One region of the Streptomyces sirii genome, then DNA from elsewhere that is predicted to be linked to it. Evidence: riboswitches for the same ligand, from Rfam matches in the RefSeq annotation. Region 1 holds a riboswitch; each other region holds the start of a gene.
What was found. Region 1 has a riboswitch for cyclic di-AMP ahead of WAB15_RS30190 (M23 family metallopeptidase). Riboswitches for the same ligand answer to the same signal wherever they lie in the genome.

Region 1 (7,746 bases):
TCCCGTACGCCGCCCAGGCCCACGATCCGGCCGCCCGTCGGCAGGTCGGGACCCGGCACGAAGCGCATCAACGTGTCCAGGTCGGCGTTGGGGTGCTTGATCAGGTGGCGGGCCGCGGCGATGACCTCGCCCAGGTTGTGCGGCGGCATGTTCGTGGCCATACCGACCGCGATGCCGGACGAGCCGTTGACGAGGAGGTTCGGGTACGCGGCGGGCAGGGCGACCGGCTCCCGCTCCTGGCCGTCGTAGTTGGGCGCGAAGTCGACGGTGTCCTCGTCGATCGACTCCGTCATAAGGGACGTCGCGGACGCCATCCGGCACTCGGTGTACCGCATGGCCGCGGGCGGGTCGTCGTTGCCCAGCGAGCCGAAGTTGCCGTGGCCGTCCACCAGCGGCACCCGCATCGAGAACGGCTGCGCCATGCGCACCAGGGCGTCGTAGATCGACGCGTCGCCGTGCGGGTGGAGCTTACCCATGACCTCGCCGACGACCCGGGCGCACTTGACGTAGCCGCGGTCGGGGCGCAGGCCCATCTCGTTCATCTGGTAGAGGATGCGGCGGTGCACGGGCTTGAGGCCGTCGCGGGCGTCCGGGAGGGCGCGCGAGTAGATGACCGAATACGCGTACTCGAGGAAGGAACCCTGCATCTCGTCGACGACGTCGATGTCGAGGATCCTCTCCTCGAAGTCGTCCGGCGGCGGGGTCTTCGTGCTGCGGCGGGCCATCGCGGCTGCGGCTCCTTCTGCTGCGTCTACTGCCGTGTCGGGAAGCGACGTCAGGGCGACGTCGGTCAATCAGTCGGGTCAACCAGCTGGGGGATCAACCGGCGAGTATCTCTGAGTCTGACGCGGACCATTGTGGACCGCCCCACTGACAACGCCCACCGCGACTCCCCCTTCGCCTTTGGAGGGCGCCGGGCACGACGCTCGATCGGGGCCGGTCGCACGGGAACTTCGCCAGATGCCGACGCGCTTGCATACAGTGACAGAACTTCCTCGCAAGCGGATCGAAGGGACGTACATGCCCATGGGTCACACGGCCACAGAACAAGCCGGCTCCGGCGGCCTGACAGCGACCGAGCACCGGCTGGCCAACGGCCTGCGCGTGGTGCTCTCCGAAGACCACCTGACCCCGGTCGCAGCGGTGTGCCTGTGGTACGACGTCGGCTCCCGCCACGAGGTCAAGGGCCGTACGGGCCTGGCTCACCTCTTCGAGCACCTGATGTTCCAGGGCTCCGCGCAGGTGAAGGGCAACGGCCACTTCGAGCTGGTGCAGGGCGCCGGCGGCTCGCTCAACGGCACCACGAGCTTCGAGCGCACCAACTACTTCGAGACCATGCCCACCCATGAGCTGGAGCTCGCGCTCTGGCTGGAGGCGGACCGGATGGGCTCGCTGCTGACCGCGCTCGACGACGAGTCCCTGGAGAACCAGCGCGACGTCGTCAAGAACGAGCGCCGCCAGCGCTACGACAACGTCCCCTACGGCACGGCCTTCGAGAAGCTGACGGCCATGGCGTACCCGGAGGGCCACCCGTACCACCACACGCCCATCGGGTCGATGGCCGACCTGGACGCCGCCTCACTGGAGGACGCCCGGGCGTTCTTCCGTACGTACTACGCGCCCAACAACGCCGTGCTGTCGGTCGTCGGCGACATCGACTCCGCGCAGACGCTGGCCTGGATCGAGAAGTACTTCGGTTCGATCCCCTCGCACGACGGTAAGCAGCCGCCCCGGGACGGCACACTGCCCGACGTCATGGGCGGCCAGCTGCGCGAGGTCGTCGAGGAGGACGTGCCCTCCCGCGCCCTGATGGCGGCCTACCGCCTGCCGCACGACGGCACCCGTGAGGCGGACGCCGCCGACCTGGCGCTGACCGTCCTGGGCGGCGGCGAGTCCTCCCGCCTGTACAACCGGCTGGTGCGCCGTGACCGCAGCGCCGTTGCGGCCGGCTTCGGTCTGCTGCGGCTGGCCGGCGCGCCCTCGCTGGGCTGGCTGGACGTGAAGACGTCCGGTGGCGTGGAGGTCCCCGACATCGAGCGCGCCGTCGACGAGGAGCTGGCCCGCTTCGCCGCCGAGGGCCCCACCCCGGAGGAGATGGAGCGCGCGCAGGCCCAGCTGGAGCGCGAATGGCTGGACCGCCTCGCCACGGTCAGCGGCCGCGCCGACGAACTGTGCCGCTTCGCCGTCCTGTTCGGCGACCCGCAGCTCGCGCTGACCGCCGTGCGGCGTGTTCTGGACATCACCCCCGAGGAGGTGCAGGCGGTCGCCAAGGCCCGGCTGCGCCCCGACAACCGCGCCGTGCTGGTCTACGAACCCACCGAGCCGACCGACGCCGCCGACACCGAGGAAGGGGAGGCGGACCAGTGAGCGACGCCACCAACCGCGCAGGGTCCCCCATGAGCACCATGGACTTCCACCCCCAGCCCCGGGGCGGCGCGCCCAAGCCGTGGGCCTTCCCGGCCCCCGACCGCAGCCAACTCCCCAACGGGCTCACGCTGCTGACCAGCCACCGCCCCGGTCAGCAGGTCGTCGCCGTCGAGGTCAACCTCGTCGCGCCGCTGGACGCCGAGCCCGAGGGCCTGGACGGCGTCGCCACGATCATGGCGCGTGCGCTGTCCGAGGGCACCGACAAGTACGACGCCGAGGAGTTCGCCGCCGAGCTGGAGCGCTGCGGCGCCACGCTGGACGCGCACGCCGACCACCCCGGCGTACGGGTCTCCCTGGAGGTCCCGGCCTCCCGGCTGCCCCGCGCGCTCGGCCTGCTCGCCGACGCGCTGCGCGCCCCCGCCTTCCCGGACAGCGAGGTCGAGCGGCTGGTGCGCAACCGCCTCGACGAGATCCCGCACGAGCTCGCGAACCCGGCCCGGCGTGCCGCCATGGCGCTGTCCAAGGAGCTGTTCCCGGCCACCGCGCGCATGTCGCGGCCCCGCCAGGGCACCGAGGAGACCGTGGCCCGCATCGACGCGGCGGCCGTCCGGGCCTTCTACGACGCCCATGTGCGGCCCGCCACGGCCACCGCCGTCGTCGTCGGCGACTTCACCGGTGTCGACCTGGACGCGGCGCTCGCCGAGACCCTCGGCGCCTGGAGCGGCTCGACGGCCGAGCCGCTGAAGGCCGCGCCGATCGCCGCCGACGACACCGGCCGTGTGGTGATCGTGGACCGCCCCGGGGCCGTCCAGACGCAGCTGCTCATCGGCCGGATCGGCGCCGACCGGCACGACCGGGTGTGGCCGGCGCAGGTCCTCGGCACGTACTGCCTGGGCGGCACCCTCACCTCCCGGCTGGACCGTGTGCTGCGGGAGGAGAAGGGCTACACCTACGGGGTGCGCGCCTTCGGCCAGGTACTGCGCTCCACCGCCCCCGGCTCCCCCGAGGGAGCGACGGGCGCCTCCCTGCTCGCCATCAGCGGCTCGGTGGACACCGCCTCCACCGTCCCGGCGCTCCAGGACCTGTGGCAGGTGCTGCGGACCCTCGCGGCGGAGGGGCTGACGGACGAGGAGCGCGATGTCGCCGTCCAGAACCTCGTCGGGGTCGCGCCGCTGAAGTACGAGACCGCGGCGGCCGTCGCGGGCACGCTGGCCGACCAGGTGGAGCAGCAACTCCCGGACGACTTCCAGGCGCAGTTGTACGCCCGCCTCGCGGAGACCGGCACGGTCGAGGCGACCGCGGCGGCGGTCAGCGCCTTCCCGGTGGACCGGCTGGTGACGGTCCTGGTGGGTGACGCGGCCCAGATCGCCGAGCCCGTCAAGGCGCTGGGATTGGGCGAGGTGACGGTCGTCGGCGGCTAGGGCCGAGCCGGAAGGCACGTCCTGGCCGCCCCGTATGACGGCAGATCAGGTCCGACCGGCGGCTCCCGTGGTGCTCCACTGCCACGGGAGCCGCCGTATGTCCGGTTTATGACGACTGGCCGCGACGCTTCTTGTGGCATCCCGCACAAAAAAGCGGTTCTGTTTGGCGATCGAAAGTTGCCCCGATTAGCGTCGGTCCGGCTGTTCGTCACAACTCCGCCACAACAGTGGCACCGGACAGTCATCGCCGAGTCCCCGTACGGCGCGAGCCAGGGGAGCCGGGGACCCACACGTCCCCTGGGGTGAATCGGACCCCTCTCCGGAGGAGCCCGTAGGAGACCTTCCTGCTCCGAACCCGTCAGCTAACCCGGTAGGCGAGAAGGAAGGAAAGGACAAGCCAGTACATGGCGTTCATACGTGCCACCGGGAAGCACCGTCGTGCGAGCCGCACCGCCCGCTCGACCCGCAACATCGCAGGCATAGCCACCCTCGCGGCCTCCGGCGTTGTCGCCTCGGTGGCCTCGCCGGCGCTGGCCGCCACGGACGAGGCGCGTACCCAGGACACCGGTCTGCAGCAGGCCGTCGTCCTCGGTGACGAGCTCGCCAACCGCATCGAGGCCCAGGCCGACGCGCAGCAGGCCGACGCCGAGGCCGCCGCCGCGCGGGCGAAGGCCGAGGCCGTCGCCAAGAAGCAGGCCGAGGAGGCCCAGCGCCGCGCCGAGGCGGCCCGCAAGAAGGCCAAGGCCGAGCGCGAGGCCAAGGAGCGCGCCGCCCGCGAGGCCGAGCGCAAGCGCCTCAACGCCTTCGTCGCCCCGATCGCCGGCTCCTACGTGTCGACCGCCTACAAGGCGTCCAGCAGCCTGTGGTCCTCGGGCAGCCACACCGGCATCGACTTCCACGCCGCCTCCGGGACCTCCGTCCACGCCGTCGGCGCGGGCACCGTCGTCGAGGCCGGCTGGGGCGGCTCGTACGGCAACAACATCGTGATCAAGATGAACGACGGCACGTACACCCAGTACGGCCACCTGTCGTCGATCTCCGTCTCGGTCGGCGAGAGCGTCACCCCGGGCAAGCAGATCGGCCTCTCCGGTGCCACCGGCAACGTCACCGGCCCGCACCTGCACTTCGAGGCCCGCACCACCCCGGACTACGGCTCGGACATCGACCCGATCGCGTATCTGCGCGCGCACGGCGTCAACGTCTGATCCATCGCAGCCGCCTCCGCTTCGCCCGATGCCGCACCGCTTCATCGACTGATGCGCCGCTTCGCCCGACGTCGGATCCGTCCATTGGCCAAAAAATATCCATGGATAACCGGAGTCCGTCGGAAAAGCCGTCCCGGTCGAATAGAGTCACGGAAATGTCGTCAACCGGCGGCGTTTCCCGGGGATTACGGCGGAGGCACGGACGATGCGAGGCCATATTTCCGCGCATGCGGTGTGCACGGCGATTCGCGAGGACATTGTCTCCGGCGCGCTGGCGCCGGGGAGTCGGCTGATCGAGGAGATCCTGGCGGCGCGTTACGGCGTCTCCAGGGTGCCGGTCCGCGAAGCGCTGCGCACCCTGCAGTCGGAGGGCTTTGTCACCACCCGCCACCACGCGGGCGCCTGTGTCGCCGAGCCCACCGAGCAGGAGGCCGCCGACCTGCTGGACATCCGCGCGCTGCTGGAGCCGCTGGGTGCCGCCCGCGCGGCCGCCCGCCGCAGCCCGGCCCACCTGAAGGTGCTGCGCGGCCTGGTGCGGCTCGGACGTGAGCGGGCCCGGCACGGCAACCCCGCGGACCTGCGCCAATTGGACGGCTGGTTCCACGAGACGCTCGCTCAGGCGGCCGGCAGCCCCAGCCTGACCGCGCTGCTGACCCAGCTGCGGCGCAAGATCGAGTGGATGTACGCGGTGGAGCCGCCGACGAGGGCCGGCGAGTCCTGGGACGATCACGGCGCGGTGCTGGACGCGGTGGCCCGGGGGGACGCGGAACGCGCCCGCACCCTGATGGCGGCTCATATCGAGCGTTCGCTTCCGGTGTACCGGCTGCGGCGCCCGGCCAAGGCCGAGGTGAGGGATCCGAAACGGCCCGTCAACACAGCGCGCGCCCGCTCTTAACAAGGGCCCCGTATACAAAGAGGTGGGCAGGGGGAAAGGCGCGCGGGGGAATGGGGTGCGAAGGCCGCGCGGCGGTTTTTCGTATAGCGCCGCTATTCCAGAGCCAGCATTTCGGTCCGCCGTCCGCCCTTATTCGCAATTCCTGTGCTTCCGTGCCGGGCGCCGAGCCGTACGGCCTTTCCGGAGAGCTGATTCAGCGGCGGTGCGGCGCGGTGCCGCGGTGAGGCATTTTCGGGCGGGTTGCCGACGGGGAAATGAATGCGACCGCAGCGAAACGGCCCCGCCGCGGCGACCGGGTTCCGGTCTCCGCGGCGGGGCCGCCGCATGTACAGGGTCCTGGGGGACTCAGACGGTCTCGGGGAGCTCCTCGAGACCCTCGGCGACGAGCTTCGCCAGGCGGTCGAGCGCGGCCTCGGCGCCGTCGGCGTCGGAAGCCAGCACGATCTCCTCGCCGCCCTGGGCGCCCAGGCCCAGGACCGCGAGCATGGAGGCCGCGTTGACGGGGTTGCCATCAGCCTTGGCGATCGTCATCGGGACGCCGGAAGCGGTGGCCGCACGGACGAAGATCGACGCGGGGCGGGCGTGCAGGCCCTCGGCCCAACCGACATTGACGCGGCGCTCAGCCATGGTGTTGCCCTTCAAAGTCGTGACTGTTGTCTAGACCAGTCTCTCACGCTGCCGGGAGTGCTCCGGCAGCCCTGAGTCCTGCCCCGAGCGTACGCGGGAGGGCCGGTTGTCAGTGCCCGGTCGTACTCTGTCCGCATGCAGAAGCCGCCGGATCATGCATACCCGACCCACTGGGAAGCCGATGTGGTGCTGCGTGACGGCGGCACGGCGCGGATCCGCCCCATCACCCCCGATGACGCCGAGCGGCTGGTCTCCTTCTACGAACAGGTCTCGGACGAGTCGAAGTACTACCGCTTCTTCGCCCCCTACCCGCGGTTGTCCGACCGCGATGTGCACCGCTTCACTCACCACGACTACGTCGACCGCGTCGGACTCGCCGCCATGGTCGGCGGTGAGTTCATCGCCACCGTCCGCTACGACCGGATCAACGACCAGGGCCTGCCCGCCAAGGACCCCGAGGACGACCAGGCCGAGGTCGCCTTCCTCGTCCAGGACGCCCATCAGGGGCGGGGAGTGGCCTCCGCCCTCCTGGAGCACATCGCGGCGGTCGCCCGTGAGCGCGGCATCAGGCGGTTCGCCGCCGAGGTGCTGCCCGCCAACTCCAAAATGATCAAGGTCTTCACGGACGCCGGGTACACCCAGAAGCGGACGTTCGAAGACGGCGTGGTCCGGCTGGAGTTCGACCTGGAGCCCACCGAGCAGTCCGTGGCCGTGATGCGCGGCCGCGAGCAGCGCGCCGAAGCCCGCTCCGTGCAGCGGCTGCTGGCCCCCGGCTCGGTCGCCGTCATCGGGACCGGTCGCGCCCCCGGCGGAATCGGCCGCACCGCGCTGCGCAACATCCTCACCTGCGGCTTCACGGGCCGGGTGCACGCCGTCAACCACGCCTTCCCCCAGGACATGCGGCGGCTCGACCCCGAAGGGGTGCCGGCGGTCCGTGCGCTCGGAGAGATCCCCGAGCCGGTCGACCTCGCGGTCATCGCCGTCCCCGCCGACAGCGTCCCCGACGTCATCCGGGACTGCGGCGAACACGGCGTCCAAGGGGTGCTGATCCTGTCCTCCGGCTACGCCGAGTCGGGCCCCGAGGGCAGGGAGCGGCAGCGCGCCCTGCTCCGCCAGGCCCGCTCGTACGGCATGCGGCTCATCGGGCCGAACGCCTTCGGCCTGATCAACACCGCCGCCGACGTCCGGCTCAACGCCTCCCTCGCCCCCCGGATGCCCGGCTCCGGCCACA
Region 2 (7,746 bases), 2.8 Mb from region 1:
GACGCATCTGCTCAACATCGACCCGCCCGACCACACCCGGCTGCGCCGGCTGGTGTCGAAGGCGTTCACCCCGCGCCGGGTCGCGGCCTTCGCCCCCCGCGTCCGGGAGCTGGCCGACCAGCTCATCGACGGCTTCGCCGACCGCGGCGAGGCCGACCTGATCCATGAGTTCGCCTTTCCGCTGCCCATCTACGCGATCTGCGACCTGCTCGGGGTGCCGCGCGAGGACCAGGACGACTTCCGCGACTGGGCGGGCATGATGATCCGGCACGGCGGGGGCCCGCGCGGCGGGGTCGCCCGGTCCGTGAAGAAGATGCGCGGCTATCTCGCCGAGCTGATCCACCGCAAGCGGGCGTCCCTGGGGGAGACGGCGGAGCCGGACGAGGACCTGATATCCGGTCTGATCCGCGCCTCCGACCACGGCGAGCACCTCACGGAGAACGAGGCCGCCGCGATGGCGTTCATCCTGCTCTTCGCCGGTTTCGAGACCACCGTCAACCTCATCGGCAACGGCACCTATGCGCTGCTGCGCCACCCCGCCCAGCGCGAACTGCTGCAGAAGTCGATGGTGGCGGGCGACACCGAGCTGCTGGCCACCGGCATCGAGGAGTTGCTCCGCTACGACGGGCCCGTGGAGCTGGCGACCTGGCGGTTCGCGACGCAGGAGCTGACGCTCGGCGGGCAGCGGATCGCCGAGGGCGATCCCGTACTGGTGGTGCTGGCCGCCGCGGACCGTGATCCGTCACGCTTTGTCGAACCCGATGTTCTCGATCTGACCCGACGTGACAATCAGCATCTGGGATACGGGCACGGCATCCACTACTGCCTGGGCGCACCGCTCGCCCGGCTCGAAGGGCAGACCGCGCTCGCCACGCTCCTGACCCGGCTCCCGGACATCCGGTTTGCCACGGATCCTGATGATCTGCGCTGGCGCGGCGGGCTCATCATGCGCGGACTGCGGTCCCTTCCGGTGGAGTTCACGCCCGAACGGTCCTGACCGGGGGTATCGCCGAAGGTGACGCAGCGTCAGCAGCGTGACCTCCGCGTGATCTGCGCTACACCGGCTTGTGACTACCCGTGACCCCGGCTACCTTTCGATCGACGGTCGACAGGATTCACGATTCGTTCACGCGGGCGCACGCATAAGCGGACGTCCGATGGGGTGGGGAATCGAACGGTCGTCGAACAACTCAACCGCCGCGCGAAAGGCATCCGCATGCGTTCCGGGAACGGCCGACATCGTCGCCCCCGTCAAGCACCGGCCATCTTTGTCACGGTGGGAGTGACCGGCGCGGGGCTCGCACTGCCCCTGGTCTCCGCCAGTGGGGCACACGCCGCCGACACCGCGACCTGGGACCGGGTCGCCCAGTGCGAGAGCGGCGGGGTGTGGAGCGCCGCCTCGGGCAACGGCTTCTACGGCGGGCTGCAGCTGACCCAGGAGATGTGGGACGACTACGGCGGCGGGGCCTACGCCTCGCGCCCCGATCTCGCCAGCCGCGCCCAGCAGATAGCCGTGGCCGAATCGATCCTCGACGACCGCGGCCCGGACGCCTGGCCGAGCTGCGCCGTCAACGCCGGGCTCACCAAGGACGGCCGCGCGCCGAAGGTCGACCCGGGCAGCACGAGCACGCCGCGGCCCGACCCGTCCGACGAAGACGCCGACCCGGCGCCCTGGGACCAGCCCCCGTCGACCGGCTCGTCCGATGACCCCGGCGACCCGGACGACTCCAAGGCTCACGAGGGCGACCACGAGGCCGAGCCCAAGGGGTCCCATGACGGATCCCAGGGCGGCTCCCACGACGGATCGTCCGACGACTCGCGCGACGACGCGGGCGACGAGCCGTCCCAGGAGACGCCGGCGCCGTCCGAGTCCGACGGCGGCGACACCCCCGAGACCCCGGAGCCGTCCGACTCCGCCACCCCCGGCGACCAGGGCGACGACGCCTCCCGCCCCACCGACCCCGCCGGCGACGCCGGCCGTACGGACCCGAGCGGTACGCCCGGCCAGACGCCCGGCAAGGGCAAGCACCGCGGCGACGCGGACCCGGGCGAGGACGACGGCGGCGACCGGTCGCCCGGCGGCCGGCACGCCTCGCGCGGCGACGACGGGCGCCGCACGGACCCGGCGGACGGCGACTACACCGTGCGCCCGGGTGACAGCCTGTCAGCCATCGCCGCGGCCCACCGGCTGCCCGGCGGCTGGCCCGCGCTCTACGAGCGCAACGAGGGCGTCATCGGGGCCGACGAGAACCTGATCCAGCCGGGTCAGCGGCTCGATCTCGGGCATGCGGCAGGCTAGTTCGCCGTATTCGTCCCCTTTGGGAAAGTGAGACAAGGCTCTCGTTGGGCGGCGGGCGGGCAGATCCGCCCGCCGCCGTCATAACGGGTCCCACCTGCAGATATGTGACCAACCCGTGATCAAAAACGGTCAACTTGGTTCAGAAGGTGGGGTTTGAACACCAAGGGGATTACTGCTTACGGTCAGGACCGCTCGCCAAAGCGGGCCCCTTCGATCACACGCCGAATCCTGCCGGTGGTCGGAGGTAGTTGACGCGCAAGCGCCGAAGGCAGGAGCGGGGGAACCAAGGTAGGCGCCGGCCCGGTCCGTGAAAGCGGGTCAGTCGGCTTGGGGTGAAGCCAGGTGCGCCACGCGCGCCCGGCCGGGCGACTCACAGCCCGAACCCGACAGCTCACCTCGTAGGCGTCGGTGAGGAAACGAACGAACCATGCTGATCAACAAGGGCAAGCACCGTCGTCCCTCCAAGGCCGTCCGCGTCGCCACCCTCGCCGGTGTCGCCGGTGCCGCCGTCGCCGTCCCGCTGATGGGCGCCACGTCCGCCTCCGCCGCCTCGGTCGCCACCTGGGACAAGGTCGCCCAGTGCGAGTCCGGTGGCAACTGGTCGATCAACACCGGTAACGGCTACTACGGTGGCCTGCAGTTCTCCAACTCCAGCTGGGCCGCCGCCGGTGGCACCCAGTACGCGGCGCGCGCCGACCTGGCCACCAAGGCCCAGCAGATCGCCGCCGCCGAGAAGCTCCTCGCCATCCAGGGCCCGGGTGCCTGGTCCTGCGCCGGTGCCGGCGGCCTGACCTCCGGTGGCCCGTCCCCCGACCTCGACACCTCCACCAAGTCCGCCCCCAAGCAGGACGAGGCCAAGCCCGAGGTGAAGAAGGCCCCGGCCCCCAAGGCCGAGAAGGCCCAGCCGGCCCCGAAGAAGTCCGAGCGCGGCGGCGACTACACCGTCAAGTCCGGCGACACCCTCGCCAAGATAGCCAAGGCCCACGGCACCAACTGGAAGTCGCTCTACGAGGCCAACAAGTCGGTCATCGGCGGCAACCCGAACCTGATCTTCCCGGGTCAGCAGCTCAGCATCTGAGCCGTCCGCTCACCGGGACTCCCGCCCGCCGAAGCGGCGGGCCCCGTTCCTCCGTGAGACCGCCCCGTCCGGCGCGCCACTCCCCCCAGCGCGCCGCGGCGGGGCTTCTCCATGCGCCGCGGTCCGCACCGCCGTGACCAGCTGCGTCTCGCGCTTTTACCCGCTCAGCGAACAGTGTGGCGAAACATCCCGTGAACTGCGCCTTTGGGCTCTTTGTTCCGTCATTCCGTCCCACGGAGCGGGCCAAGGGCAAGCGCACGCGCCCCGGGCCGTTAGGCTCGTGCTGCAGAACTCCAGACACCCACGAAGGAGACAACGTGCCGTCCATCGACGTCGTCGTAGCCCGCGAAATTCTCGACTCGCGAGGTAATCCCACGGTCGAGGTCGAGGTCGGCCTCGACGACGGCAGCACGGGCCGTGCCGCCGTGCCGTCCGGCGCCTCGACCGGCGCCTTCGAGGCCATCGAGCTCCGCGACGGCGACCCGAACCGCTACCTCGGCAAGGGCGTCGAGAAGGCCGTCCTGGCCGTCATCGAGCAGATCGGCCCGGAGCTCGTCGGCTACGACGCGACCGAGCAGCGGCTGATCGACCAGGCGATGTTCGACCTGGACGCCACCGACAACAAGGGCTCGCTCGGCGCCAACGCCATCCTCGGCGTCTCCCTCGCCGTCGCGCACGCCGCCTCCGAGGCCAGCGACCTCCCGCTGTTCCGCTACCTCGGCGGCCCGAACGCGCACGTGCTGCCCGTGCCGATGATGAACATCCTCAACGGCGGCTCGCACGCCGACTCCAACGTGGACATCCAGGAGTTCATGATCGCGCCGATCGGCGCGGAGTCCTTCTCCGAGGCGCTGCGCTGGGGCGCGGAGGTCTACCACACCCTCAAGAAGGTTCTCAAGGAGCGCGGCCTGTCCACCGGCCTCGGCGACGAGGGCGGCTTCGCCCCGAACCTGGGCTCCAACCGCGAGGCCCTCGACCTCATCCTGGAGGCCGTCAAGCAGGCCGGTTACACCCCCGGCCAGGACATCGCGCTCGCGCTGGACGTCGCCGCCTCCGAGTTCTACAAGGACGGCACGTACCAGTTCGAGGGCCAGTCCCGCTCGGCCGCCGAGATGACCGAGTACTACGCGGAGCTGGTCGACGCCTACCCGCTGGTCTCCATCGAGGACCCGCTGTTCGAGGACGACTGGGCCGGCTGGAAGGTCATCACCGACAAGCTCGGCGCCAAGGTCCAGCTGGTCGGCGACGACCTGTTCGTCACCAACCCCGAGCGCCTCGCCCGCGGCATCGAGGAGGGCTCCGCCAACGCGCTGCTGGTGAAGGTCAACCAGATCGGCTCGCTGACCGAGACCCTGGACGCCGTCGAGCTGGCCCAGCGCAACGGCTTCAAGTGCATGATGTCGCACCGCTCCGGTGAGACCGAGGACGTCACCATCGCCGACCTGGCCGTCGCCACCAACTGCGGCCAGATCAAGACCGGTGCCCCGGCCCGCTCCGAGCGCGTCGCCAAGTACAACCAGCTGCTGCGCATCGAGGAGATCCTCGACGACGCCGCGGTCTACGCCGGCCGCTCCGCCTTCCCGCGGTTTCGCTCCGCGAACTGAAATCAGTACAGCGCTCCGCGAACTGATTCAGTACAGCGCTCCGCGAACTGAATCAGTACAGCGCTCCGCGAACTGATTCGGTGCAGCGCCCGGCGAACTGACGCGGAGCGGAGCTCCGCGTCACGGCTGATCGGCTGACGTTACGGCCGAGCACCTCCGTACGTCCCCGGCGACGGTCCCGTACCGTTGCCGGGGACGTACCTGCTTGATGCAGTCCGGCGTCAGTCAGTGAAGGGGAGACGACGTGCCCGCGGACCGGTTCTCGACCGCGACCCGACTCAAGGCGCTCGGCGAGCAGGCCGCCGCCCGCGTCTACCGAGCCCGCCCGCCCCGCCGCAACCGCCTCACCGGCCGCGCCGCCCTGCTGGCGCTGGTGATGTGCTCCCTGGTGGTCGCCCTCGCGTACCCCATAAGGCAGTACATCTCCCAGCGCTCCGACATCGCCGAACAGCGCCGCAAGGCCCAGGACGCCGGTGCCGAGCTGGACCGGCTGCGCGAGCAGCGGGCCCGGTGGCAGGACCCGGAGTACGTACGCCAGCAGGCCCGCCGGCAACTGCACTACGTCATGCCGGGGGAGACCGGCTACCTCGTCCAGGACGGCTCCGGTTCCGCCGCCGCCCCGAGGGGACCGCAGGCGGCGCGGCGCCCCTGGTACGAGAATCTGTGGAGCGCCGTCGACGCGGCCGACAAGCGCTAGGGGGTGCGCCTCGGGCCGTACCGCCGGCGCGGGGCAGCCCGTACTGTCGACACCAGGCGGTCCGCACCGCCGCCCCACCACCCACCTCACCGAAAGCGCACATGGAAACCCCTCCGCCCCAGACCGAGCCCACCGAGCCCACCGCCGCGGACATCGCGGCCTTCAAGGAGCAGCTCGGCCGCCCGCCCCGCGGGCTGCGCGCCATCGCGCACCGTTGCCCCTGCGGCCAGCCGGACGTCGTCGAGACGGCGCCGCGCCTGGAGGACGGCACGCCCTTCCCCACGCTCTACTACCTCACCTGCCCGCGTGCGGCCTCCGCGATCGGCACGCTGGAGGCCGACGGCGTGATGAAGGAGATGTCCGAACGGCTGGCGTCCGACCCGGAGCTGGCCGCCGCCTACCGCGCGGCCCACGAGGACTACATCCGGCGGCGGGACGCCATCGAGGTGCTCCAGGGCTTCCCGAGCGCGGGCGGCATGCCCGACCGGGTCAAGTGCCTGCACGTCCTCGTCGGCCACTCGCTGGCGGCCGGTCCCGGCGTCAACCCGCTCGGGGACGAGGCGATCGCGATGCTGCCGGAGTGGTGGAAGAAGGGGCCGTGCGTGAGCCCCTGCGCCGAGGACGACAAGGGAGGGTCCCAGTGAAGCGGGTCGCCGCCATCGACTGCGGTACCAACTCCATCCGGCTGCTGGTCGCGGACGCGGACCCGGAGACGGGCGAGCTGAAGGACCTCGACCGCCGGATGCAGATCGTCCGGCTGGGCCAGGGCGTGGACCGCACCGGGCGGCTGGCGCCGGAGGCGCTGGAGCGGACCTTCGCGGCCTGCCGGGAGTACGCCGCGGTGATCGGCAGCCTGGGCGCGCAGCAGGTCCGCTTCGTGGCCACCTCCGCCTCCCGGGACGCGGAGAACCGCGAGGACTTCGTCCGCGGTGTCGTGGACATCCTGGGTGTGGAGCCCGAGGTGATCACCGGTGACCAGGAGGCGGAGTTCTCCTTCAACGGCGCCACCAAGGAGCTGGCGGGTCGCCCGGACCTGGCCAAGCCCTTCCTGGTGGTGGACATCGGCGGCGGCTCGACCGAGTTCGTCCTCGGCGACTCCCAGGACGCCTCGCCGCGCAGTTCCTACCGCGCCGCCTGCTCCGTCGACGTCGGCTGCGTGCGGATGACCGAGCGGCACCTGCTGCACGGCGGCGAGATCACCGACCCGCCGGCCCCGGGGCAGATCACCGCCATGAAGGGGGACATCGCCGCGGCGCTGGACCGGGCGGAGCGGACCGTCCCGCTGAGCGAGGCCGCCACGCTGGTGGGCCTGGCCGGTTCGGTCACCACCGTCGCCGGTATCGCGCTGGGCCTGGACCACTACGACTCCGAGGCCATCCACCACGCGCGGATCTCGCTGGCGAAGGTTCGCGAGATCACCGAGCATCTGCTGTCGGCCACCCACGCCGAGCGGGCGGCCATCCCCGTCATGCACCCGGGCCGGGTCGATGTGATCGGCGCGGGCGCGCTCGTACTGCTGTCGATCATGGAGCGCACGGGCGCCGAGGAGGTCGTGGTCAGCGAGCACGACATCCTCGACGGCATCGCCTGGAGCATCGCCGGCTGAAGTCGCCGGCCGGGGCGCCGCGGAGGTGCGGCAGGGGTCGGCAACGGCCTCTGCCGACCGGCGTCTTGAGCGGGCGGGAGCCCTTGTCCGAGCGCGTTCCGGGGGGCTTCGGAGGGTTCCGTGGAGGGGGCCGCGAAGAAAGTTCGTGAAATCCTTCACATGAAAAAGCCTCCTGTTGGGCGAACAATCTGCTTGTCCGACCCTCATTCGAAGGTCCTAAGACCCTTCGACCCGGAGGATGCGTGGGTGCCGGAGCGTGAGCGATGCGCTCCCGGAGGGAGTGGTTCGGCCGGCCGGGGGCCGACAAGCCCTGATCAACGGGGGTCTCCAACGCCTTGGGCCCTACGGTGGTTCCGGTCCGGACTATGGCGTCGGTCACGAAGCCGGCGGAGTGTAGCAGATACCCCCTCGTTGCTTGTGAAGGGGCTCACGAGCGACCCCCCATGTGGGGGTGGATACTCG
Region 3 (7,746 bases), 2.3 Mb from region 1:
GCCTTCGGCATAGCCGCCACCCGCTACCCCCGCCGCCGCGCCGCCCGTATCGCCCTCGCCGCCCTGGGCCTGCTGACCGCCGTCCTCCTGCACGCCATCTGGAACGCCGCCTCCACACTGGGCGACCTCGGATTCCTGGTCGTCTACGGGCTCTTCATGGTCCCCGTCCTGCTCGCCCTGACCTGGCTGGCGGTCTGGACCCGCGGCCAGGAGCTCCTCTCCCTGCGCGGCTACCTCGCCCCGTACATCACCGCCGGCTGGCTCGCCCCCACCGAGCCCGCCGCCCTGTCCTCCCTCACGACCCGCGCCCTGGCCCGCGACCTGGCCCACCGCGCCCAGGGCCCCGCCGCTGCCCGCGCCGTCACCGAATACACCGCCGTCGCCACCGCCCTCTCCTTCCACCGTCGCCGCGCCCACCTCACCGGCCCCACCCCCGACTTCACCACCCGCGAGCAGCACCTCCTGGAACACCTGCGGCACTACCAGCCGTGGGGGCGTCCGGCCCTGACGTGCGCGCTGGGGCAGAAGGACGGGGACTGCGACACGAGCCCAACGCCGGAGGCCTAGGTTCTGTCCGGCGGATCACGCGGTGCCGCCGAGGCGTCGCCTCGCACCAGCGGCCCCGCACCGACAACAGGGAAAGGTCCTGCCTGATCGGTCAAGGTGTGATCGTCTATGAGATGGTGCAGCCTGACTTACGAAGGCGGCCTATGGGAGGGCAAAGGGACCTGTGGCGGGTTGGGGCCGTGATCGCCACCGCCTGGAAGGTCCCTGGGCTCGTAACCCTTGGCAGCGTTGATATGTACTCGAAAGGGTGTAACAAATGGCTAAGGCAACCGCACGTCACATCTTGGTCGACAGCGCCGACAAGGCGTCGGAGCTGAAGACGCAGATCGAGGCCGGAGCAGACTTCGCCGAGCTCGCCAAGCAGCACTCCTCGTGCCCCTCGGCGCGCCAGGGCGGCGACCTCGGTTCGTTCGGTCCGGGACAGATGGTCCCCGAATTCGACAAGGTCGTCTTCTCCGCCCCGGTCGGCACGGTCCAGGGTCCGGTGAAGACCCAGTTCGGGTTCCACCTCCTTGAGGTGACCAGCCGGGAGGACTGAGGCGATGGGCCAGGCTGCGTCGTGGAGGCGTAGCCCGGTTCCGCCTGACAGAGCGACCGGATAGGCGCTCGTCGGCATCAGGACGGCGCGGCGTGGGCTGATGTTGTTGCCATAGCTCGGGAGACGCCGCGCCGGGATACGCGTCGCCGCGGAATCCGGGCCGGCCGGTGGCGAGCTCCGGCAGCATGCTGGTGTGCACGGCACTCCGTGGAATTCCATGCTCGAGTCGATCCGGCCTCCCGCATCCGCGGCAGCTTGGACGGCACGCAGGACCTGGTTCCACGTGCCGTCCCGGTCCGGAATCGGAAGAGAATGTCGTTCATGACAATGCGGCGCTTCTTCCAACGTCCGCCCCAACCGGTGTTCTTCGGAAGGTGCGGCTCCAGCCGAGCCCGCTCTCGATCAGACAGATCGCCCCGCCCCCTACTGCGTTGAACGATCCGCTGGTGAGGCCGTTACACGACCAACCGGATGCGACCTAGGCATGGGTGTCACCCTGCACGGGGCTCGTTACGACGACCCATCGCCCTCAGCGGTGCGCACCGCTGCCCGGTCGGCCCATCGACTTCGGTGCTGACGGACACAGTTCACCTGTATCTGGTGCCCTTTGACCCGCGTCAGCGCGCGAATGAACTTCTGGGTCAGCCCATCGATCACCTCCAATCCGTCGGTGAGCTGGAGGGCGCCACGGTCGAAGAGTGCATGGCAGTTCGGGCAAAGGCACAGCACATTTCCCACCGTGTCCGGACCGTTGTGCGGCTTCCCTAGAGCCTGGATATGAGCCGCCTGACTGATTGCTTTGCCATCGGGCGAGACCACCAGCCGAATACCGCACACCTGGCAGGCATCGTCGTACATGTCCTTGACTTTTCGAACCACCTTCGAGTCGCGCATGAGGCGCTCATAGGCGACGGTCCGACGGAACTGTTCTTCCAGGTCGGTTTCTCTGTCACCGTCTGGCGACACGGGTTGCGGCTTCACCGTTTCGCCAGCTTCGATCTTGAGGAGTCGGAACTGGCAGATCCGGAAGCCCTCCTTGCCCATCGTGGTCCAGCTCTCGGCCACCCGGAAGAGGCCGCAGTACACATAGCCACCGGTGGCCTTCTGGCGCTTGATGTTCAAGCCCCGGATCACACGAACCGGATTGCCAAGAGCTTGGTTGAGCAACAGGCCGGCGTTTCCACTCGCGTCCATGGTCTGATCGGCGACCATGCTCTGGGTAGACCTATCGCGCCCGCCCTCGCCGGTGTAAGTGATCTCGTCTTCGCCATATTCATCGTCGAGGTAGCCACCGGAGAGAACGATGGAGTCGACGCCTTCCGTCGCGGTACCGGAGATTCCCCGTCCGAGTTGCCGATGCACGCCCCGAGCATGCAACTCCGCATGCCCCTTGAAGTGCTGACCTTCATAGACCCCCGCTGGGGCGCCAAACGTGACGGGGTTCCGCGATTTCGCCTTCGCCATAGATGAATACTGCCAACTGCTTGATCGTCACGTCACCCCGATCGCCGTACCCCCCACGCACTACGCCCGCGCGTAGGCTCGGGGCAGTTGACTCCGAGTGGGAGGTTTGTGATGGCCGGCGTACCGACGAGTGTGGTGGCGGCGAGTGGGCTGCTGGGCGGCTACGGCGTGGCCCGGTGGACCAAGAAGCGGCCCCTGGGTGGGGTGGCGCTCGCGGCGGCGGGGGTCGTGGCGGCCAAGGGGTGGCAGGAGAAGGCCGGGGCGAAGACCGCGGCGGCGTTGAGCGGGGCGTATGTGGCGGCCTTTGTGGGGTCGCATCCGCTGGCGAAGAAGATCGGGGCCTGGCCTTCGGTGTTCGCGGTCGCGGGCGGGGTCGCGCTGGCGTCGTGGGCCGCGGTCGACCGTCGGGGGAAGTGAGGCCGGCGGGGGAAGTGAGGCCGGCGGGGTGAGCGAAGCCGGCGGCCGGCGCACGGACGAGGGCGGGGGCAGGGCACCAGGCGTGCCCTGCCCCCGCCCTCGTGTGCGCGGTGGGTGGATCAGGCCGAAGCCTCGTTCAGGAGGGTGAGTTCGGGCTCCGTGAGGGTCAGGTCGGCGACGGCCAGGAGGGGCGCCAGCTGGCCGACCGTGCGGGCGCTGGCGAGGGGCGCGGCGACGGTGGGCCGGGCGGCCAGCCAGGCGAGGGCGACGGTGGCGACCTCGGCCTGGTGCGCGGCGGCGACGGTGTCGAGGGCCTGAAGGACGCGCAGCCCGCGCTCGGTGGCGAGGTACTGGCCGGCCTTCGCGGAGCGGGCGCTGTCGACATCGGTGCCCGGGCGGTACTTGCCGGTGAGGAAGCCGGCGGCGAGGGCCCAGTACGGGACGGCGCCCACGCCCTCACGGGCGGCCACGTCGGCGAGTTCGCCCTCGTAGGTGTCGCGGGAGACCAGGTTGTAGTGCGGCTGGAGGGCGACGTAACGGGCCACGCCCTCGCGGGCGGAGAAGGCCAGGGACTCCTCCAGGCGCCGCGCGGAGATGTTGGAGGCCGCGATCTCACGGACCTTGCCGGCCTGGACGAGCTCGTCGAGCGTACCGATGATCTCCGAGACCTCGACCGATTCGTCGTCGTAGTGGGTGTAGTAGAGGTCGATGTAGTCGGTGCGGAGACGGGTGAGGGATTCGTCGACCGCGGACTTGATGGTGGCCGGGCTCAGGCCCTTGTAGTCGGGGTGGGCACCGACCTTGGTGGCGACGACGACCTCGGAGCGATTGCGGCGGGAGGCCAGCCAGTTGCCGATGAGGGCCTCGGATTCGCCGCCCTTGTTGCCGGGTGCCCAGGCGGAATAGGCGTCGGCGGTGTCGATGAAGTTGCCACCGCCTGCCGCATACGCGTCGAGCACGGCGAACGACTCGGCTTCGTCGGCCGTCCAGCCGAAGACATTGCCGCCGAGGGCGAGCGGGGAGACGGCGAGCGAGCCGAGGTTCCGGCGGTTCTGGGGGGTGGGGTGTGTCGAGGTCATGCGTTGTTGCAGCGCGGGGAGGAAGGGAGTTATTCCCGGGGAGGAGTTAAGGGGGGTGCAATGAGGGAAGCCCCGGGGATTCCCCCGGGGCTTGCACTCGGAAAACCTCCCGAGACGCGTTGAGGCCGCCACCTCACGGTGGGCCCTCAGACCCGTCTTCCGGCGGGCCGAGTCCTCAGACGTTCAGGCCGTGATCGCGCAGCCACGGCATCGGGTCTATCGGGTCGCCGGCGCCGGGGCGTACCTCCAGGTGGAGGTGGGGACCGGTGACATTGCCGGTGGCGCCGACGCGGCCGATCACATCGCCGGTGTTGACCTTGCCCGAGGTCTTGACCATCGAGGACAGATGGCAGAACCACAGCTCGGTGCCGTCGTCGAGGGTGAGGACGATGCGGTAGCCGTACGAACCGGCCCAGCCGGCCTGGGTGATGGTGCCGGAGTGCACCGCCCTGACGGGCGTACCCGTCGGTGCGGCGAAGTCCTGGCCCGTGTGGTCGGCGGCCCAGCGGTCGCCGGCCTGCCCGAAGCTGGCGGTCAGGGTGTAGGAGGCGACGGGGGTGATGAAGCTCTTCGCCAGTTGGGCCAGCCGTTCGGCCTCCGCCTTCCGGCGCGCCGCCTCCTCGGCCTTGCGCTTGGCCTCCAACTCCGCCGCCTTCTTGGCGGCAGCAGCCTTGTCCGCCGCGTCCTGGGCCGTCTTCTGGGCTGCGGTCGCTCGCGTCGCCGCCTGCTTGACCGCGGCGTCCTCGGCCGCTTCGCGGGCCTGCTCCTCGGCGGCGCCCTGCTGCGCGTCGGCCTGCTGGAGGATGCGGCTGCGCAGCGCCTCGCCGGCGTTGGCGCCCGTACCGGTCGTACCGGTCTGGCTGACCTGGGTGAGCGGGCCGGTGGAGTCGCTTCCGGAGTCCGATCCGCCGGAGTCGGATATGAGGCCGCCGATCCCCGGGAGGGCCTCGGCGTCCGGGAGGCTGTCGGAGATCTCGTGGGCCATGCCGCCGATGTCGGGCATGGAGATCGGGACCGGCGGTCGGTCCTCGGCGGTGGCCATGCCACCCGCGCCGACCGCCGCGATGACGCCGACACCCAGGACCGTGCCGCTACGGGCGAGTCCGCCGCCGCGCTGCTTGGCCACCCGGTGCTTGCCGCGGACCGGGCGGAGCGACTCCTCTGTGGGGTTCCACTCCTCCCATGCGCCGTCGCCGTCTATGTCCGCTATGCCCTCCGGATCACCCGGGCCTTCGAAGGCACCTCGGTGGTCGAGTCGGTATGCGGACGGAGCCTCGGGGGCAGGCCTGTTGGACGCCACGGGGGCGCACTCCTTTCCTTCCTTCTCGCCTACCGGGTTAGCTGACGGGTTCGGAGCAGGAAGGTCTCCTACGGGCCACTCTGGCGGAGGCGCCCGATTCACCCCAAGGTGGTGGTTCCCCGGTTCCCTTGGTGCAGTTCGAAGTGCTGGAGGAGCGTGAAAAGCGCATGCGGGATTCGGCGTCGGCGCGCGGTGCCGCCTCTTGCGACGGCTGGGACGACCGCGCTGCGTTATCGGACAGTAATAGAGGTCGCGACTGTTTTCCAAGCCTTCCCGGGAATCCTTATCCGTTCCGCATGAGAGGTGGCGGGGACTTTTTCGGTCACCATGCCAACAAAGCGGGCGAGTTGACCATGCACCCCTAAACGATCTCGTGCTGATTGTGCGTCAGTCGTTATGCGGAGGGGCGCCCCTCAGTTACGGAACGTGAGGGCGTAACGTCGGATCATGGTCGTCAACGTCGAGAGCGCGGGGAACACCGTGAGCTCCGGAAACGTCAAGGGCGGTATCGGCCGGAGCGCGGCGGCGGATCTGGCGGAGCGCTACCGGGAGTTCTCCTGGCGGGAGGCGCGGGGACGGTCCGACGCCCATGCGGAGCTGACCGCGCGGATCAGCCAGGACCCGGAGTTCTGCGATCTGCTGTCGGGGTCGCTGCCGGCCGGCAACAAGCAGCAGCCGAACCTCCTGCTCGCCGCCGTCCGCCAGCTCGACGGCCCGCACGCGGAGCAGGGCCCGCGCGACGAGGCGGCGTACGGACGCTGGCGCGAGTGGACGGTCCGGCACTGGGACGAGGTCCGCGCGGTGATCATGCAGCGCGCCACCCAGACCAACGAGCCGGCCCGCTGTGCCACGCTGCTGCCGCTGCTCGCCCGGCTGCCGCAGCCGCTGGCTCTGCTGGAGGTCGGCGCGTCGGCCGGGCTGTGCCTGCATCCCGACAGTTACCGGTACCGGTACGAGTCCGCCTCCCGGTACGAGGGGCAGCCCGCGGGCACCCCGCGGACCGTCGAGGTGGGGGCGCCGGACGGCCCGGTGGAGTTCCGCTGCCGCACGGACTGGGCGCCCGAGGAGCTGCCCGGCCGGCTGCCGGAGATCGTCTGGCGGGCCGGAATCGATCTGAACCCGCTCGACCCCGTCGGCGCACCGGACGATCTGCGCTGGCTCCAGTCGCTCGTCTGGCCGGGCGAGGGGGAGCGCACGGCGCGGCTCTCCGCCGCCGTCGAGGCCGTACGGGCGGCGCCGCGGCCGCGGATCGTACGCGGCGATCTGATCGACGAGCTGCCCGCGCTGGCCGCCGCGGCACCGCCCGAGGCGACGCTGGTCGTCTTCCACAGCGCCGTGCTGAACTACCTTCCGCCCGCCCGCAGCGAGGAGTTCGCGCGCCTCGTACGGTCGCTGCTCGACGGACGGCCCGGCGGTGGGCACTGGATCTCCAACGAGCACCACTCCGTCCTGCCGTGGATCACCGCGCCGGAGCACCACTCCGGGCGCCCGGAGGACGGACGGCTGACCCTCGCCCTGGACGGGCGGCCGGTCGCGCTCACCGGCCCGCACGGCGAGAGCCTGCACCGGCTGCCGAAAGCGGCGGCACGGAGAGGCTGACCGGCCCCCACGCGCCGCGCCCCTACTCCCCCATGGGCCGCTGCACCGCCAGCAGGGCCATGTCGTCCGCCGAGGCTCCGCCCGTATGCCGTGCCACATCCTCGACGAGGGTGTCCAGGAGGGCGTCCGGGCCGGGGAAGCGGCGGCCGCGCAGCCGGTTCGAGGGGTCGTAGAAGCGGCCGCGGAAGTCGCGGGCCTCGGTCATGCCGTCGGTGAAGAACAGCAGCAGCGAGCCGGCCGGGAGGAACGTCTCGTCCGAGCGGTCGGGCCAGCTCGCCACCTCGCTCATCCCCAGGGGCAGCGCCGGCGCCCCTGGGGCCAGCTCGCGCAGCCCGCCGTCCGGGGTGAGCATCAGGGGAGCCGGGTGGCCCCGGTTGAGGACCCGCAGCGCGGGCCGCCCGTTGGCGGGGATCTCCGCCAGCACGGCGGTGGTGAACCCCTCGAACCGGTCCAACCCTCCGCGCCGCCTGCCCTCCCGCTGCAGCGCCCGCTCCAGCCGGCCGGCCACCGCCTCCAGGGTGGTCTCCTGCTCCGCCGCCTCCCGGAAGGCGCCGATGACGACCACCGCGGCCTCCACCGCCTCCAGGCCCTTGCCGCGTACGTCGCCGACGATCAGCCGCACGCCGTGCGGGGTGTCCTGCACCGCGTAGAGATCGCCGCCGATCCCGGCGTCCGCCCGCGCGCCCACATAGCGGGCGGCGATCGCGAGCCCGGCCAGCCGCTCGGGCGGCAGCGGCAGTACGGCGCGCTGGGCGGCCTCCGAGACGTCCCGTACGGACGCC
Region 4 (7,746 bases), 1.1 Mb from region 1:
CTATGCGACCGGCGCCTATGGCACCGTCGCCTACGACACCGGGACGCACGGCGGCGGTTCCTACGACACCGGCAGCTACGACACCGGCACGTACGGCGCCGGCGCCTACGGCACGGGCAGCTACGACACCGGCGCGTACGACACGGGGTCCTACCCGACGGCCACGGGCGACGGGTACGCCACCGGCATCTACGACACCGGCGGCTTCGCCTCGACGCAGTGGGACACCGGCGCCTACGAGACCGGCACGGCCGCCGGCTACGACCCGTATGCGCACACCGCGTACGACACCCTGGCGCCGGGCGCGACCGCCTACGCCGCGGCGCACGACTCCGGCACCTACGAGGCGGCCGCCTATGAGGCCACCTCCTACGGGCACGGCGGATACGACACCGGCACCCACGCCACCGGCGCGTACGACACCGGCGCGTACGACACCGGCAGTTATCCGACCGCGGTATCAACCGGGGCATACGAGACAACGGGCGCATATGAGACGGCCGGTGGCTACGACACCATCGGCCGGCAGGCCACCGCGGTCGAGGAGACCGCGGCCTTCGAGGCCTCGGCCTTCGACACCTCCGGCTTCGAGACCGCGAGCTACGAGGCCACGGCGATCTGGCCGGCGGCCGACCCGCAACTGATCGCCGGGATCCCCGCACAGGCCGGTCCGCCGCCGGGCGACACCGACCAGTGGGAGACCGCCACTTGGGAAGCGGGCACACTGCACGACGACCGCTCCGACGATGACGGCGGCTTCGACGACGGCGGCGCCGCCTCCGACGAGGCCGCCGCCGTGGCGGACGCCATGACGCAGGCGATGCCGGTGACCCCCGCGGACCCCGCCCCCGTCGGGCGCCGGGTCACCGGACCGCCGGCCGGGAAGGCCGTCCGCGGCCGGGGCCGGCGACGTCCGGCCAAACGGTCGGCGCTGCTGACCGTCGCCGTTCCGTCCGTCGCCGCCATGGGAGTGTGCGGTGTGGCGGCCGCGTCCGTCGCCGGTATCGGCGGGGACGACAAGAACGACACCACCAACCAGGCCGGGCCGGTCGACCCGGGGGCGGTCAAGCCCTCCGCGGCCAACAAGAAGCTCGACACCCAGCTCGCCGGGCTCAGCGCCGGCGCGGACGACTTCCGCGACCGGGCCAGCCGCACCCAGGAGCGGATCGACCTCAAGGAGCGCCAGGCGCTGGAGCGCAAGCGCAAGGCGGAGGAGGCGGCCCGCAAGGAGGCGATGCGGCCCAAGTTCGTGCTGCCGGTCAGCCAGCACGGGCTGAGCGCGCTCTTCGGCCAGGCCGGGGTGAACTGGATGTCCGTCCACACCGGCATCGACTTCCCGGTCGACTACGGCACCCCGGTCCTGTCCGCCACCGACGGCACCGTCCGCACCCAGTGGAACTCCGCCTACGGGAACATGGCGATCGTGACCTCGCCCGACGGCACGGAGACCTGGTACTGCCATCTGAGCAGCACCAAGATCCGCTCCGGGTCGATCAAGGCCGGCGACCAGATCGCCTATTCGGGCAACTCCGGCAACTCGACGGGACCGCATCTGCACTTCGAGGTGCGGCCCGGCGGAGGCTCGGCGATCGACCCGCTGCCGTGGCTGCGCAGCCACGGGCTCGACCCGAACTGACCCCCGGCGTACCGTTCCTGCAACGTCAGGCGTGCCGTTCCCGCAGCGTCGGGCCGGCGCCCGCTTCCCCGTCCTGCGCCGGCCCCCGTCCCGACCGCCTACAGCTTCTCGACGGGCGCGTACCGCAGCAGCAGCCGCTTGGGCTTCTCGCCGCCGAAGTCGATGGTCGCCTCGGCGTTGTCGCCGCTGCCCTTGACGCCGACGACCGTGCCGAGCCCGAAGCTGTCGTGGGTGACGCGGTCGCCGACGGCCAGCGAGACCACCTCGCGGTCCTTGGTGCGCCGGGTCGCGAAGCCGCTCGGGCCCTTCGAGCGGGCCGACGAGAGCGTGGCGCCGATGCCGCCGCCGAGGCCGCCCGTGCCGCCGCCCCTGGACGAGAGGTTGCCCATGGACGCCGAAGGCGTCGCCGGACCCGTCCGCCGCCACTGCACGTAGTTGTCCGGGATCTCCTCCAGGAACCGGGAGGGCGGGTTGTACGACGGCTGGCCCCAGGCGCTGCGCATCGTCGAGCGGGTGACGTAGAGCCGCTCGCGGGCGCGGGTGATGCCGACATAGGCCAGCCGGCGCTCCTCCTCCAGCTCCTTGGTCTGGCCCAGCGCCCGCATGTGCGGGAAGACGCCGTCCTCCATGCCGGTCAGGAAGACGACCGGGAACTCCAGGCCCTTGGCGGTGTGCAGCGTCATGAGGGTGATCACGCCGCTGCCCTCCTCGTCCTCGTCCGGGATCTGGTCGGAGTCGGCGACCAGCGCGACCTGCTCCAGGAAGTCGGCGAGGGTGCCCGGGCCCGGGGCGGCAGCCCCCGATGTCGCGGCCTCGCCGCGGTCCTGCTCGAACTCCAGGGCCACGGCCGCGAGTTCCTGGAGGTTCTCGATCCGGGTCTCGTCCTGCGGGTCGGTGGAGGCCTGGAGCTCGGCGAGGTAGCCCGTGCGCTCCAGGACGGCTTCCAGGATCGTGGCGGGCCCCGCGCCGGACTCGACGATCGTGCGCAGCTCCTCCATCAGGACGTTGAAGCGCTTGACGGCGTTGGCGGAGCGGGCCGCCATGCCGTACGCCTCGTCGACCCGGCGCAGCGCCTGCGGGAAGGTGATCTTCTCGCGCGAGGACAGGGCGTCGATCATCGCCTCGGCGCGCTCGCCGATACCGCGCTTGGGGACGTTGAGGATGCGGCGCAGCGGGACGGTGTCCTCGGGGTTGGCGAGCACCCGCAGATACGCCAGGACGTCGCGGACCTCCTTGCGCTCGTAGAAGCGCACGCCGCCGACGACCTTGTAGGGCAGACCGACCCGGATGAAGATCTCTTCGAAGACTCGGGACTGGGCGTTGGTGCGGTAGAAGACGGCGACGTCGCCGGCCTTGGCGTCGCCGGCGTCGGTGAGGCGGTCGATCTCGTCGGAGACGAACTGGGCCTCGTCGTGCTCGGTGTCGGCGACATAGCCGGTGATCTCGGGGCCGGCGCCGGCGTCCGTCCAGAGGTTCTTGGGGCGGCGGTTCTCGTTGCGCTCGATGACCGCGTTGGCGGCGGACAGGATCGTCTGGCTGGAGCGGTAGTTCTGCTCCAGCAGGATCGTCGTGGCGTCCGGGTAGTCCTCCTCGAACTGGAGGATGTTGCGGATCGTGGCACCTCGGAAGGCGTAGATCGACTGGTCGGCGTCGCCGACGACGCACAGCTCGGCGGCCGGGATGTCGGCCGTTCCCCGGCCGACCAGCTCGCGCACCAGGGTGTACTGGGCGTGGTTGGTGTCCTGGTACTCGTCGACGAGCACATGGCGGAAGCGGCGGCGGTAGTGCTCGGCGACGTCCGGGAAGGCCTGGAGCAGATTGACCGTCGTCATGATGATGTCGTCGAAGTCCAGGGCGTTGGCCTCGCGCAGCCGCGCCTGATACATCGCATACGCCTCGGCCAGCGACTTCTCGAACCCGTCGGCCGCCGTCTGGGCGAAGGTCTCCTCGTCGATGAGCTCGTTCTTGAGGTTGGAGACCTTCGCGCTGAAGGACTTGGGCGGGAAGCGCTTGGGGTCCAGGTCCAGATCGCGGCAGACCAGCGCCATCAGGCGCTTGGAATCGGCCGCGTCGTAGATCGAGAAGGAGGAGGTGAAGCCGAGCTTCTTGGACTCGCGGCGCAGGATGCGCACGCAGGCGCTGTGGAAGGTGGAGACCCACATGGCGTTGGCGCGCGGGCCGACCAGCTGCTCGACGCGCTCCTTCATCTCGCCCGCGGCCTTGTTGGTGAACGTGATCGCGAGGATCTGGCCGGGGTGGACATGGCGCTCGGCGAGCAGATGCGCGATGCGGTGCGTGAGCACCCTGGTCTTGCCGGATCCGGCGCCCGCGACGATCAGCAGCGGGCCTCCGGCGTGCACGACCGCGGCCTTCTGCTCGTCGTTGAGCCCCTCCAGCAGCGCGGCCGGGTCGACGGGCGGACGGGCGGCGCCGTCGCGGTAGTACGCCTCGGTGTGCAAGGGCGCGTCGAACCTCCCGCCGAAGAGGTCGGCGGGGACCTCCTCCGGGACCGGCTCGTGCTCGTCCTCGGGAGGCGGCGGGTGCTCCTCCTCGCCCTTGGGGCCGAGGTCCGCCAGAAAGCTGTCGTCAAAGAGGCTGCTCATCGCCCACCGAGTCTAGGCCGCCGCACTGACAGCGCGCCGGGGAGTCCACGATTGTCCGTGCCGGGGCAGGTCAGGCGACCGGAGGCGGAACCGCCGGGTGCCGGCCGACTACCCCGAACCCGACATCTGACGCAACACCCCCCGCCGCGCGTTCAGGTCACAAAAAGGTTTCGGGCATATCGAACATCAGCCTTCACAGGAGCCACACGAATTGGCTAACGTCCTCGCTCAGGCAGCCCGCCTCCCCGCGGTCGACAGCTTCCGCACGGGCCGCCGCGCCGAGTCCGGCCCTGCCATCAGGCATCCGGAGCCGGGGACCCACCAGCACCACCGGGGTGAATCGATCCAGCGGCCGTCGTCGGCGGCCGCACGGACCGTAGGGCAAGCCTTCCGTCAGCGACACCGCCCGAACCCGACAGCTAACCCGGTAGGCGGTCCACGGAAGGAGTTGCCGGCCTTGGCGTCCCATCGCAAGCCGCGCACCAGCGTTCTCATCTCGCCCGGTAGCCGGCGTACGGCGGCCGGGCTCACCACCGCCGCGCTCGCCTCGGTCACCCTGCTCTCGCAGTCCGCCGACGCCGCCCCCAGGGCGCCCAGACCCTCGATCGAAGAGGTCAAGAAGAAGGTCGACGACCTCTACCACCAGGCCGAGGTGGCCACCCAGAAGTACAACGCCGCCAAGGAGCGCGCCGAGCACCAGAGCGCCACCGTCGACGGTCTGCTCGACGCCGCCGCCAAGCGCGCGCAGCGGATGAACGAGTCCCGGCGCGAACTGGGCACCTTCGCCTCGGCGCAGTACCGCACCGGCGGCATGAACCCGACGGCGCAGCTGATGCTCGCCAAGGACCCGCAGCAGTTCGTCGACCGCAGCCACCTGATGGAGCGGCTGACCAGCCGGCAGAAGCAGGCGGTCACCGACTACCAGGAGCAGGCGGCGGCCGCGGCGCGGCAGCGGGCCAAGGCCACCAGCAGCCTGGAGCAGCTGCAGCACTCGCAGGCCTCGCTGAAGGAGTCCAAGCAGTCCGTCCAGGGGAAGCTGGCCGAGGCCCGGCAGCTGCTGTCGCGGCTCACCGCACAGGAGAAGGCGCGGCTGGCGGAGCTGGAGCGCCAGAAGGAGGAGGCGGCCCGGCGCAAGGCCGCCGAGGAGGCGCGCCGGCAGCAGGAGGCCGAGCGCCAGCGGCAGCAGGACGGCTCGACGGGCGACTCGACGGGTGGTCAGACCGGCGGCGGCACCAGCGACGGCGGCTCCACCGGGGACTCGTACGCCACCAAGGCGGAGAAGGCCCTGGCGTTCGCCCGCACCCAGATGGGCAAGCCGTACGTCTGGGGCGCCACCGGGCCCAGCTCCTACGACTGCTCGGGGCTGACGCAGGCGGCGTGGAAGGCGGCCGGGGTCGATCTGCCGCGGACGACCTGGGACCAGGTCAAGGTCGGCCAGCGGGTGGCGACCAAGGATCTTCAGCCCGGTGACCTGGTGTTCTTCTACGACGACATCAGCCACGTCGGCATGTACATAGGCGGCGGCAAGATGATCCACGCTCCCAAGCCGGGCGCCTACGTCCGCGAGGAGTCGATCTACTACATGCCGATCTACGGGAGCGTCCGCCCGGCCTGAGGCCGGCCCCGCCTCCCTGTGAGGACCGCTCCTTCCCGAAGCGCCCCAGGGCGCTCGACAAGGCCACCCCCCACGGGTCACCCCCCACACGCCACCGCGCGGCCATCGGCTCCGGATTCCGGAGCACGGTGACCGCGCGGTGTGCCGTAGGGGAGGGGCGCCGCCGTCAGGTCCAGAGCACCGCGATGAAGATGTTGGCGATCGTGAGCCCGCCCACCGCGCCGAACAGCGGCGCGGGGACCTTCTCCTCGTCCCGCTTGACGTAGACCAGCGCCAGGATCACCACCAGGACGGCCATCTTGACGCCGATCTTGATGTTGTTGACCGGGTGGTCCTGGGCCTGGTTGAGGCCGACCAGCACGATGCCGGTGACCAGCATCGTCAGCGCGCCGTGCAGCATGGCCGGCACGAAGCGGGCGGTGCCCGCACCCATCGCCTTCATCTGGGTCAGAAAGCCGCCCAGCAGGGAGGCGATGCCGATGATGTGCAGGCCGACGAAGACATTGATTACTACGTCCATAGTGCTGGATCGTAGCCGCCGTATAGCACGGTCTTTCCGGCAGGGCGTCCGCAATCGCCGCTTCGGTCACGGCAGACCGGTCCCGGTGTGCAGGCGGCGGCGGTGCGGTCAACCGCGCACCCGCCGCGGTCGAAAGCGAGCAATGCCAGCCAACCGGACTCACCCCCGTGACGCTCAGGCTTAGCGTCCTCCTCCAGGCGGCCGACATCCCGCCATCACCGGCCTCCGTGCCGGTGTTCCGTCGGCCGCCCCGCCGAGAGGTGCGGCGGCGGTCGGCTCCCCCGTTGCCGACCGCCGCCGCGCCCTCGGCCCGAAGGGAAGGAAGTGACGGCCACCGTGGCCTCGCACCGCAAGCCCAGGCAGCATCCGCTCGCCGCGCTCACGGGCGGTTCGCGCAGCGCGCGCACCGTCCGTACGGCCGCCACCCTCGCCCTCGCGGGCGCCGCCACCGCCACCGCCTTCGACGGCACCGGCCAGGCGGCCCCCTCCCCCACCCCCGACCAGGTCAAGGACCGGGTCGACGCGCTGTACCAGGAGGCAGAGGTGGCCACACAGAGCTACAACGGCGCCAAGGAAGCCGCCGACACCGCACGCGAGGAGCTGAGCAGACTGCAGGACGAGGCCGCCCGCCGGACCGGGAAGCTGAACACGGCCCGCGCGGAACTGGGCGCCGTGGCCGCGTCCCAGTACCGCGCGGGCGGCATGGACCCGACCGTTTCGCTGCTGCTGTCCGAGGACCCGCAGCGCTATCTGGACGGCGCCGCCGTGCTGGAGCGCGCGGGCAGTCATCAGGCGGCCGCGGTGGCCGGATACGCGCGTCGGCTCGGCAGCGTGCGGCAGGTCCGTCAGCGGGCCGAGGACACCGCGCAGCGGCTGGTGTCCACCGAGGCCGGAGTGAAGAAGCACCGGGTCACCATCGTCCGCAAACTGGACGCCGCCGAGCAGCTGCTGGACCGGCTGACCGCGGAGCAGCGGCGCCGGATGGCGGGCGCGGACGGCTCCCGGGGCGGCGCCCGCGCGGACCGGGGAACGGGCCGCGGTGACGGCCTGCTCGGCGGGATCCCGGCCGGCTCGGCGGCCGCAGCGGCCTCGGCGGCCGCGCTGGCCCCCGACTCCCGGGCGGCGCGCGCCGTTTCCTTCGCCTACTCCGCCCTCGGCAAACCGTACGTCTGGGGCGCCACGGGGCCCTCCGCCTACGACTGCTCGGGCCTGACCCAGGCCGCCTGGGAGTCCGGCGGCGTCTCGCTGCCCCGCACCACCTACACCCAGATCAACTCCGGCCCCCGCATCGACCGCTCCCAACTCGCCCCCGGCGACCTGGTGTTCTTCTACACCGGCATCAGCCATGTGGGCCTGTACATCGGCGACGGCA

Region 2: linked by a shared signal. The riboswitch ahead of WAB15_RS17185 (transglycosylase family protein) and the one ahead of WAB15_RS30190 (M23 family metallopeptidase) in region 1 are both predicted to bind cyclic di-AMP.
Region 3: linked by a shared signal. The riboswitch ahead of WAB15_RS19510 (M23 family metallopeptidase) and the one ahead of WAB15_RS30190 (M23 family metallopeptidase) in region 1 are both predicted to bind cyclic di-AMP.
Region 4: linked by a shared signal. The riboswitch ahead of WAB15_RS25285 (NlpC/P60 family protein) and the one ahead of WAB15_RS30190 (M23 family metallopeptidase) in region 1 are both predicted to bind cyclic di-AMP.

The regions. Positions count from the first base shown of each region.
Region 1 is NZ_CP147982.1:6,698,451-6,706,196, forward strand. It holds gene WAB15_RS30175 (DNA topoisomerase (ATP-hydrolyzing) subunit A) at 1-725, opposite strand, end outside; gene WAB15_RS30180 (M16 family metallopeptidase) at 1,027-2,367, shown strand; gene WAB15_RS30185 (M16 family metallopeptidase) at 2,406-3,788, shown strand; cyclic di-AMP (ydaO/yuaA leader) riboswitch at 4,024-4,180, shown strand; gene WAB15_RS30190 (M23 family metallopeptidase) at 4,193-4,993, shown strand; gene WAB15_RS30195 (GntR family transcriptional regulator) at 5,199-5,888, shown strand; gene WAB15_RS30200 (HPr family phosphocarrier protein) at 6,234-6,515, opposite strand; gene WAB15_RS30205 (GNAT family N-acetyltransferase) at 6,651-7,746, shown strand, end outside.
Region 2 is NZ_CP147982.1:3,853,484-3,861,229, reverse strand. It holds gene WAB15_RS17195 (cytochrome P450) at 1-997, shown strand, start outside; gene WAB15_RS17190 (transglycosylase family protein) at 1,277-2,299, shown strand; cyclic di-AMP (ydaO/yuaA leader) riboswitch at 2,509-2,719, shown strand; gene WAB15_RS17185 (transglycosylase family protein) at 2,727-3,377, shown strand; gene eno (phosphopyruvate hydratase) at 3,695-4,981, shown strand; gene WAB15_RS17175 (septum formation initiator family protein) at 5,226-5,678, shown strand; gene WAB15_RS17170 (DUF501 domain-containing protein) at 5,780-6,322, shown strand; gene WAB15_RS17165 (exopolyphosphatase) at 6,319-7,284, shown strand.
Region 3 is NZ_CP147982.1:4,361,556-4,369,301, forward strand. It holds gene WAB15_RS19480 (PrsW family intramembrane metalloprotease) at 1-567, shown strand, start outside; gene WAB15_RS19485 (peptidylprolyl isomerase) at 824-1,105, shown strand; partial or broken gene WAB15_RS19490 (IS5/IS1182 family transposase) at 1,192-1,545, opposite strand; gene WAB15_RS19495 (YDG/SRA domain-containing protein) at 1,616-2,569, opposite strand; gene WAB15_RS19500 (hypothetical protein) at 2,681-2,986, shown strand; gene WAB15_RS19505 (aldo/keto reductase) at 3,106-4,065, opposite strand; gene WAB15_RS19510 (M23 family metallopeptidase) at 4,241-5,365, opposite strand; cyclic di-AMP (ydaO/yuaA leader) riboswitch at 5,377-5,532, opposite strand; gene WAB15_RS19515 (DUF2332 domain-containing protein) at 5,813-6,964, shown strand; gene WAB15_RS19520 (PP2C family protein-serine/threonine phosphatase) at 6,987-7,746, opposite strand, start outside.
Region 4 is NZ_CP147982.1:5,580,190-5,587,935, reverse strand. It holds gene WAB15_RS25295 (M23 family metallopeptidase) at 1-1,636, shown strand, start outside; gene pcrA (DNA helicase PcrA) at 1,735-4,239, opposite strand; cyclic di-AMP (ydaO/yuaA leader) riboswitch at 4,521-4,689, shown strand; gene WAB15_RS25285 (NlpC/P60 family protein) at 4,697-5,854, shown strand; gene WAB15_RS25280 (hypothetical protein) at 6,021-6,374, opposite strand; gene WAB15_RS25275 (NlpC/P60 family protein) at 6,699-7,746, shown strand, end outside.